2 linked regions of the Halorhodospira halophila genome follow. The protein of the gene in region 2 binds, or shares a complex with, the protein of the main gene of each other region. Links are inferred from orthologs where the notes say so. Each region holds a gene or a part of one and is shown on either strand. Other genes may lie near its edges.

Region 1 (4,144 bases), on a different replicon or contig from region 2:
CGCCGACATGCGCGTGCTCCTCGACAGCGACGACCCGGCCGCCGAAGAGGCGGTGGATCTCTTCTGCCACCGTACGCTGCGCGAGATCGGTGGCCTGGCTGCGGTCCTCGGCGGGCTGGACGCTGTGGTCTTCACCGCCGGGATCGGCGAGCACGCCACGCCGGTGCGCCGGCGCATCCTCGAGGGGCTGGCCTGGCTCGGCCTGGAGCTCGACGGCGCCGCCAACGAGGCCGGTGGACCCCGGCTGACCGCGGCGGGCAGCGCCCTTCGCGCCTGGGTTATCCCCACCGACGAGGAGCGGGTCATCGCCGCCCACACCGCCCGCCTGGCCGCCTGAGGCGGCGCTCGCCGCCGCCGGGGCGGGGGATGTACAATGGCCCGACGCGAAGAAAGGCAGGGCCGATGAGCGATCGCTACCCGGAGACGCTCCACCGCAGCACCGTTGCCCGCTCGCGGCTGTTTCGCATCGAGTCGGTGGGGCTGCGCTTTCGTAACGGCGTCGAGGTGGAGTACGAGCGACTGGGGGGCAGCGCAGCCGGGGCGGTGCTGGTGGTCCCGGTGAACACCCGTGGCGAGGTGCTGCTCATCCGCGAGTACGCCGCCGGCACCGAGTGCTACGAGCTGGGGCTGCCCAAAGGCCGCGTGGAGCCCGAGGAGGACCCGCTGCGCGCTGCCAACCGCGAGCTCATGGAGGAGGTCGGCTACGGCGCCGAGCGGCTCACCGTGCTGCGCAGCGTCACCCTGGCGCCCGCCTACTTCAGTCACCGCACGCAGCTCATCCTCGCCGAGGGGCTCTACGAGCATCCCCTGCCCGGTGATGAGCCGGAGCCGATCGAGGTGGTGCCCTGGCCGCTGGAAGAGCTGGAACGGCTCCTCGGGCAGGCCGATCTGACCGAGGCGCGCTCGATTACCGCGCTGTTCCTGGCGCGGGATCACCTGGCGGCGCGCACGGCGTAATGCGCGCCCGAACGACACGGAAGGGATGATGGCAGAGCAACAGTGGCAGCGCTGGCTGGCGCCGGTGCAGGAGATCGCCGAGCAGGCCGGTGAGCGCATCATGGCGGTGTACCGCACCGCCGACTTCGAGGTAGAGGCCAAGGCGGACGACAGCCCGTTGACCCGGGCCGACCAGGCGGCCCACGACGCCATCCGGGCCGGGTTGGGCGGCCTGACCCCCGATCTGCCGCAGCTCTCGGAGGAGGGCGAGGACATCGAGCCGGCCGAGCGCGCGGCGTGGGGGCAGTACTGGCTGATCGACCCGCTGGACGGCACCCGGGAGTTCATCAAGCGCAACGGTGAGTTCACCGTGAACATCGCGCTGGTCGACGGCGGTCGCCCGGTGCTCGGCGTGGTGCACGCCCCGGATCTGGGGGTGACCTGGGCGGCTGCGGCAGGCGCCGGTGCTTGGCGCGAGGCCGGCGGAGAGCGGCGCGGCATCCGCACCCGGGCGGCCGAGCCGCCGCTGACCGCCGTGGTCAGCCGCTCCCACCGCGAGGCGGCGGTGTCCGATATCCTCGCCCGGCTGGGCGATTACCGCGAACTCTCGGTGGGCAGCTCGCTGAAGATCTGCCGCATTGCCGAGGGCGAGGCCGACCTGTACCCGCGCTTCGGGCCCACCTGCGAGTGGGACACCGGTGCGGCGCAGTGCGTGCTGGAGGCCGCCGGCGGTCGCCTGATGGACGTCGGCGGGGACCCGCTGCGTTACAACACCGGGGCGTCGCTGCTCAATCCCGATTTCATCGCCGTGGGCGACCCGGCCTACGACTGGGCGCGCATTACCGACGGCCTGCCCTGGGAGGCGCGACGCTAGGCCGCCAGCGGGGTACTTGTGATTGTGGAGTCTCACCCGCATCATTATAGGATCATAGCCTGTCCCGTAGCGGAGGTAACCGGAATTGGCCGAGTCCATGGCCCCCCTGGAAGAGGTGGAAGCGCAGCTGACCCGTATCAGCCACTGCGTCGCCGAGGCGGTGGCGGCGGTCTGCAGCGACCCGGGCGCCTCGCCGGTGCTGCGGGCGGTGTTCGAGGAGCTGCTGCGCAAGAGTGAGGCGACACTCAACTGCGTCGAGTGTCAGCGCTTGTGCTGTTTCCGCGCCCGGGTGATCGAACTCGAGCAGGCGGCGGATTCGGCACGCGCCGCAGCCATCGCCGACGAAGGCGCCGGCGAGCAGACCCAGGAGCGGATCCTCGCCGCCCACGACGCCCTGCGCGACCTCAAACAGGTGGCAGAGCGTGGTCTGCGCTGCTGCGAAGCGCTCGGCGCCTGCCAGCGCAGTTGACACGCTGGCCGAGGGCCGCTATTTTCCGTCCTACTACAACCGCGCGTCGCGCGCCGGCTCTTTTGGCAGCGCAGCGCCCAATCCCGCATTCGGCCCCCTTGTCGGGATCCTCGGTTCCAATCAGCGAGCGGTTTCCAATTTTCCGAGCCCCGCGCAGCGGCTCCGCCCATATCGACGCAATCGAACCTGGAGGTCTTCTACCGTGAGCGACGCAATCGTGCACGCCACCGACCAGAATTTCGAGCAGGAAGTGCTTCAAGCCAGCGTGCCGGTGCTGGTGGATTACTGGGCCGAGTGGTGTGGCCCGTGCAAGATGATCGGCCCCATTCTCGAAGAGATCGCTGCCGATTACGGCGACCGCCTCAAGGTGGTCAAGCTGAACATCGACGAGAACCCGGAAACGCCGCCGAAGTACGGCATCCGCGGGATCCCCACGCTGATGCTGTTCAAGGGCGGGAACGTCGAGGCCACCAAGGTCGGCGCGCTGTCCAAGTCCCAGCTGACCGCGTTCATCGACAGCAACCTGTAGCGAAACCGCCGCGGCGCCGCCCCCGGATGCAGTCCCGCGCTACCGCGCCCCTGCGGACCTCCGGCGGGACGGCGCCCCCGTGACCCTCCCCACGCCGAAGCGAACCATGAATCTCACCGAGCTCAAGAGAAAGCCAGCCACCGAACTCCTGGAGATCGCCCAGTCCATGGGCATTGAGGGCACTGCCCGCTCCCGGAAGCAGGACATCATCTTTGCCATCCTCAAGGCCCACGCCAAGAACGGCGACTCCATCTACGGCGACGGCGTCCTCGAGATCCTCCAGGACGGCTTCGGCTTCCTGCGCTCCGCCGATGCCTCGTACATGGCCGGGCCCGACGATATCTACGTCTCGCCCAGCCAGATCCGGCGCTTTGCGCTGCGTACCGGGGACACCATCACCGGCAAGATCCGCCCGCCCAAGGATGGCGAGCGCTACTTCGCGCTGCTCAAGGTTGACCAGATCAACTTCGAGCCGCCGGAGGCGGCCAAGAACAAGGTCCTCTTCGAGAACCTGACGCCGCTCTTTACCCGCGACCGCATGCGCATGGAGCGGGGCAACGGCTCCACCGAGGACCTCACCGCCCGCGTCATCGATCTGGTCGCCCCCATCGGCAAGGGCCAGCGTGGCCTGATCGTCTCGCCGCCGAAGGCCGGCAAGACGATGATGCTCCAGAACGTCGCCCAGAGCATCACCTACAACTACCCCGAGTGCTACCTCATCGTCCTGCTCATCGACGAGCGGCCCGAGGAGGTCACCGAGTTCGCCCGCTCGGTGCTCAGCGCCGAGACCGTCTCCTCCACCTTCGACGAGCCGGCCTCGCGCCACGTCCAGGTCGCCGAGATGGTCATCGAGAAGGCCAAGCGCCTGGTCGAGCATAAGAAGGACGTGGTCATCCTGCTCGACTCCGTCACCCGCCTGGCGCGCGCCTATAATACGGTAGTGCCGTCCTCCGGCAAGGTGCTAACCGGCGGTGTCGACGCCAACGCCCTGCACCGGCCCAAGCGCTTCTTCGGCGCGGCGCGCAATGTCGAGGAGGGCGGCAGCCTGACCATCCTCGCCACCGCGCTGGTGGAGACCGGCTCGCGCATGGACGAGGTGATCTACGAGGAGTTCAAGGGCACCGGCAACATGGAGCTGCACATGGACCGGAAGATCGCCGAGAAGCGCATCTACCCGGCCATCCACCTCAACCGCTCCGGGACCCGCCGCGAGGAACTGCTGATGACGCCGGAGGAGCTGCAGAAGACCTGGATCCTGCGCAAGCTCTTGAACAACATGGACGAAGTCGCCGCCATCGAGTTCCTCCTCGACAAGCTCAAGGACACCAAGACCAAC
Region 2 (5,757 bases):
CCCGGTGGGTGACGTTGGGGTTGCCGTCGCGGTCGCCGCCCATCCACGAGCCGAAGGTGATCGGCGCGCAGTCCAGGGGCAGCGGGCGGCCGGTGTGCTCGCGCAGGGTGTGATCAAGGCTGCGCAAGTAGCGCGGCACGGCGTCCCAGAGTGTCTGCTCGACCACCGCTAGACCCCAGCGGGCCTCGTCCTGCGGGGTGGGGCGGCGGCGGCGGATCTCGTCGCTGTGCCAGGCTGCGGTGATCTCGCGCTTGAGCGCCAGCCGCGTCTCGGCCACCTCCGTGGGCGTCTGGCCGAAGCGGTCGCGGTTGTCCAGCAGCCCGGCGATGCGGTTGTACTTCTGCAGCATGGTCCGCCGCTGCACCTCGGTCGGGTGCGCGGTGAACACTAGGTTGATGTCCATGCTGCAGATGGCCTCGTGGAGCTGCTCGGGCTCCATGTCGGCGGCCAGTCGGGGGACGGTCTCGGCCAGGGAGCCGAACAGCGGTCGGGCCTCGGGGGTACGGGCCCACTCGCGGCTGCGCCGCACCCGGTGATGCTGCTCGGCGATGTTGGCCAGGTTCAGGAACTGCGAGAAGGCCCGGGCCACCGGGGTGACCTGTTCGGGCGGCAGTTCCGACAGGGTCCGTTCGAGCTCCTGCGCAGCTTCGTCGTCCCCGGCGCGGGCCGTCTTGGCCAGCACCCGGACGCGCTCGACGGTCTCGTAGAGCTCGGCGCCGCCCTGCTCGCGCAGGGTGGCACCGAGCAACTCGCCGAGGTCCCGGATGTCTTCGCGCAGGGCGCTGTCGCTATCCTGATGCTCTTCCATGCCGTTGCGCCCCGCCTGCTTGGGGTGGTTGCGTGGTCACTCGGCCTACTCGGGCAGCCCGAACTGCTCGACGCTGGCGAAGATGTCGGTATCGGAGATGATCCCGATCGGCCGGCCCTGGGTGTCGATGACCACCATGCGCCGGATGTTCTCCGCGCCCATGCGCTCGGCGCAGTCGAGCAGCGAGGTGTCCTCGGGTACGGTGATCAGCGGCCGCGTAGCCACCTCCGAGATGCGTACCTGGCTCGGTTGCTTGGTGGCCGAGACCACCCGGCTGATGACGTCGCGCTGGGTCATGATGCCCATGCCGTCGGCCTCGTCCGGCGCGGGCTGGACCACCACCGAGGAGATCCGCCGCTCGCGCATCAGGTGCATGGCGTCCTCGACGCTGGTATCGCCGGACATGGTGACCAGGTTCGGGTTCATGAGGTCGGCCACCGTGTGCGGCACCCGGCCCGAGGCGACCATCTCCTCGAGTGGCGCGACCACCCGGCGCTGCTCGCGGGCCTGGCGCTCGGCCTCGATCGCCTCCTCGCGCTCGCGCTGGATGCGGTCGATGTCGATGGTGCCGTGCATCTGATCGATCAGCGCGTCGGCGAACTGGCTGGTCTTCACCTCGGTGGCGCCCTGCAGCGAGCGGGCGAAGTCGTAGGTGACGATCCCGGCGCCGACCACCTTCTCGTAGGCGGCGCGGATCAGGTCGGCTGCCTCGCTCCAGCCGATGTGCTCGAGCAGCATGACGCCCGAGAACAGCAGCGAGCCGGGATTGACCTTGTCCTGGTTGGCGTACTTCGGCGCGGTGCCGTGGGTGGCCTCGAATACCGCCACGTTGTCGGACATGTTGGCGCCCGGCGCGATGCCCACGCCTCCGACCTCGGCGGCGATGGCGTCCGAGAGGTAGTCGCCGTTGAGGTTCATGGTGGCGAGGACGTCGAACTCGTTGGGCCGCAGCAGCATGAGCTGGAACATGATGTCCGCGATGCGGTCCTTGATGACGATCTTGCCCTCGGGGCGCTTGCCGCCGTAGGTGGCGTAGAGCTCCTCCTCGGTGATGGTCTGGTCCGGGAACTCCTCGCGGGCGACCTCGTAGCCCCAGGTGCGGAAAGCCCCCTCGGTGTACTTCATGATGTTGCCCTTGTGCACCAGGGTGACGCTCTCGCGGTTATGCTCGATGGCGTACTCGATCGCCTTGCGCACCAGGCGCTTGGTCCCGAACGGGCTGATCGGCTTGACGCCGAGACCGGCGCCGTCGAAGAACGTCTCGCCCATCTCCTCGCGCAGGAAGCGGGCGACCTTCTCGTTGTCGGCGCTGCCGGCCTGGTACTCGATCCCGGCGTAGACGTCCTCGGTGTTCTCGCGGAAGATCACCACGTCGATGTCCTCGGGGCGCTGCAGCGGCGAGGGGACACCGGCGTAGTGGCGCACCGGGCGGACGCAGGCGTACAGATCGAGCTCCTGGCGCAGGGAGACGTTCAGCGACCGGAAGCCGCCGCCCACCGGCGTGGTCAGGGGCCCCTTGATGGAGATGAGTACGTCCTTCAGGGCGGCCTTGGTCTCATCGGGGAAGTAGTTGCCGTCGTACAGGGCGGCGGCTTTCTCGCCCATGTACAGCTCGGCCCAGTGGATCTTGCGCCGCCCGCCGTAGGCCTTCTCGACCGCGGCGTCCCAGATGCGCATGCAGGCGCGGTTGATATCGGGCCCGATGCCGTCGCCCTCGACGTAACCGATGATCGGGTTGTCCGGGACCTGAAGTCGGCCGTCGGACCCGACGGTGATCTTCTGGCCGCCCTCGGGGTACTGGATTTGTTGGCTCATGGCTCCTCCCGCTGGATTTCCTTTCGGCGGCGCGTGGCCGGTCCGGCTTTTGGCCGCGGTCCCGGCGCCTGTGACAAACGGGCTCTATTCTCAATCAGCCCCCGGGGCCAATCAAGAATGGGCGAGCCGCTCCAGGTAACGCTCCACGTCCAGCGCGGCCATGCAGCCGGTGCCGGCCGAGGTGACCGCTTGGCGATAGACGTGGTCGCAGACGTCGCCGGCGGCGAACACACCCGGGACGCTCGTCACCGTGGCGTTGCCGTCCAGGCCGCTGTTGACCCGGATGTAGCCGCCGGACATGGCCAGCTGACCCTCGAACAGCCCGGTATTGGGGGAGTGGCCGATGGCGATGAAGACGCCCGAGACCTCGCGTTCAGCGATCTCGCCGCTTTCCGTATGGCGCAGGCGCACGCCGTTCACGCCGCTGTCGTCACCGACGACCTCCTCCAGGGCCCGGTTCCAGCAGATATCGACGCGCCCCTGCTCGACCCGCTCCATGAGCTGGCGCTGGAGGATCTTCTCGGCGCGCAGGTTGTTGCGTCGGTGCACCAGGGTGACGTGGGAGCAGATGTTCGCCAGGTACAGCGCCTCCTGGACGGCGGTGTTGCCGCCGCCGACCACCGCAACCGGCTGATTGCGGTAGAAGAAGCCGTCGCAGGTGGCGCACGCCGACACGCCCTTGCCCATGAATTGCTTCTCGGACGCCAGGCCGAGGTACTTGGCGCTCGCCCCGGTGGCGATGATCAGCGCGTCGCAGGTGTAGCGATGCTGGTCGCCCTCCAGGGTGATCGGCTGCCCGGCCACGCTTGCGGTGTGGATGTGGTCGAAGATGATCTCGGTGTTGAAGCGCTCGGCCTGGCGGCGCATGCGGTCCATGAGTTCCGGACCCTGAATGCCTTCCGGCTCGCCGGGCCAGTTGTCGACCTCCGTGGTGGTGGTCAGCTGGCCGCCCATCTCCATGCCGGTGACCAGGACCGGATCGAGATTGGCCCGCGCGGCGTAGATGGCCGCGGTGTAGCCGGCCGGGCCGGAGCCGAGGATCAGCACGTTGCAATGCTTGCTCTGTTGGGCCATGGGGTCACGACTCGTCTGTTTGCAGGGGTGGATGCACCGCACGCCCGGCGCGCGCGGCCGGGGATATGTTAGCGCTATTGCAAGGGTGTCTCTACGCCGTCGCGTCCCGGTCGGTGGATGCGGTCCGGGTGGGCGTAGCGCAGCAGGACCAGGGCCAGGGCGATCGCCGGGAGCCCGGCGGCGGCAGAGATCATGAAGAAGTGGACCCAGCCCACCTGCTCGGCGACGACCCCGGTGAAACCGCCGAGGAACTGACCCGGCAACGTCATCAGCGAGCTGAACAGCGCGTACTGTGTGGCCGTATAGGCGGTGTTGGTCAGGCTCGCCAGGTAGGCGAGGAAGACCGCGATCGCCATGCCGCCGGTGACGTTGTCGGCCACGATGGCCGCGATCAGGCCGTGGATCTCCGGACCCAGTGTCGCCAGCCACGAGAAGGTGAGGTTGGTCAGTGGCGCCAGGATGGCGGTGGCGATGAGCATCGGCGCGATGCCCACGCGGCTGACCATGACGCCGCCGAGGGCGGCGCCGAAAAGGGTCATGGCGAGGCCGAAGGCCGCCGCGATGTTGGCGATCTGGTCCTTGGTAAAGCCCAGGTCCAGGTAGAACGGGTTGGCCATCACGCCCATGACGATGTCGCTGACGCGGAAGGTGGCGACGAACAGCAGGATGATGATGGCCACCGGGAGGCCGAAGCGCTTGAAGAAATCGGCGAAGGGGCAGAGCACGGCGCCGATCAGCCAGGCCGTAATCCGCCGGCGCAGGCCCCGGTGCGGGGTCCGCTCCAGGTAGTCGACGACCCGCTGCTCCAATTGCCGCGTGTCGCGGCTGACGGCCACCTGCGGCTCGCGGATGAGCAGCGTTGTGGTCAGGCCCACGCCCATGAGCAGCGCCATGCCGCTGTACGCCAGGGTCCAGTTGCCCCAGGCGGCCAGGTGCAACGCTCCGGCCCCGGCGGCGAGCAGGGCGATGCGGTAGCCAAAGACATAGGTGGCCGCCATGGCCGCCTGCCGATGGCGGGCGGCGGCCTCGACCCGGTAGGCGTCGATGGCCACGTCCTGGGTGGCTGAGCCGAAGGCGGCGGCGACGGCGAACACGGCCACCAGGCCCAGGTACTCGGTGGGGTCGGTCAGTGCCATACCGAGCAGTGAGCTGGCCACGATCAGCTGCGCGAGCAGCATCCAGGAGCGGCGCCGCCCCATCCAGGGGCCGAGCACCGGCAGGGTGAGGCGATCGACGAAGGGCGCCCAGACCACCTTGATGCTGTGGGCGATCCCCACCCAGCTGAGAAAGCCGATGGCGGCCAGCTCGACGCCCATGTCCTGGAGCCACGCGGTGAACGTGCCGCCGACCAGTAGCAGCGGCAGCCCCGCCGAGAAGCCGAGGAAGGCCATGGCGATGACCCGCGGGTGCAGATAGACCCGCAGCCCGGCGTAGCCGTTGCGCTCGGCCGGTGCGGTGGGGGCTGCCTCCTCGCTCACCGGCGCTCCCCCAGCCAGCGCCAGATGGAGCCGTCGGGGCGCTGCTCGCCGGTGGTCAGATAGCGCAGCGTGTTGCGGTGGAACAGGGTCCAGCGCAGCTGCGCGCGCGCCTCGGTGGTCCCGCAGCACAGCAGCCGGTCCCCCGGTTCCAGGGGCACCTGCAGATCGGGCAGGGGGACCACGGCCTCCGGGCGGACCAACAGCAGCGCCACCGTGTTCATGCCCTGGCCGCTCTGCTGGGGGTCAGCCAGGATATCGCCGATGGCCACCTCGGTGCCCTCGTGACGGAGTTCAAGGATCGCCGGGCTGCGGTGCTCGCTCACCTCCAGGGTCCAGATCTCCGGAACCCGGCCACCACTGACCTCGCGGATGCGTCGGGCCACCGCGGCGTGCCAGCTTCGGTCGAACCCGCGTGCGATGCGTAGGAATTCCGGCAGCAGCGGTGCCGTGATCAGGCTCAGCATGCGCGTGGCGATCAGGTAGCTCGGTTCCACCGGCATTTGCAGCTGCGCCGCCTTGAACAGCGGCCGGTGGGCCATCTGGTTCTCGCGGGCGGCGAGGTAGAGGTCCGGCTTGATGTCC

What was found. Proteins that work in one complex are often made in the same cells at the same time.
Region 1: the proteins of trxB (region 2) and trxA are in contact, whole or in part, in a crystal structure (PDB 1F6M), measured with the Escherichia coli proteins. The link is inferred for Halorhodospira halophila from one-to-one orthologs.

The regions. Positions count from the first base shown.
Region 1 is NZ_NHSN01000025.1:346,794-350,937, reverse strand. What follows is about bases 1,468-4,144. They hold trxA (thioredoxin TrxA), read left to right. Parts: upstream 1,468-2,481; coding sequence 2,482-2,808; downstream 2,809-4,144. Other genes in these bases: rho (transcription termination factor Rho), read left to right, coding at 2,915-4,144; CCR79_RS10975 (hypothetical protein), read left to right, coding at 1,908-2,279; cysQ (3'(2'),5'-bisphosphate nucleotidase CysQ), read left to right, coding at 1,468-1,810. Outside these bases: CCR79_RS10990 (acetate/propionate family kinase), read left to right, coding at 1-337; ADP compounds hydrolase NudE, read left to right, coding at 403-957; more of cysQ, read left to right, coding at 986-1,467. UniProt on the Escherichia coli protein: Participates in various redox reactions through the reversible oxidation of its active center dithiol to a disulfide and catalyzes dithiol-disulfide exchange reactions.
Region 2 is NZ_NHSN01000032.1:34,381-40,137, reverse strand. Bases 1,717-4,540 are described here. They hold trxB (thioredoxin-disulfide reductase), read right to left. Parts: upstream 3,698-4,540; coding sequence 2,735-3,697; downstream 1,717-2,734. Other genes in these bases: CCR79_RS12145 (AmpG family muropeptide MFS transporter), read right to left, coding at 3,772-4,540. Also shown: ppc (phosphoenolpyruvate carboxylase), read right to left, coding at 1-808; CCR79_RS13730 (CBS domain-containing protein), read right to left, coding at 854-1,234; more of CCR79_RS12145, read right to left, coding at 4,541-5,175; CCR79_RS12140 (potassium channel family protein), read right to left, coding at 5,172-5,757.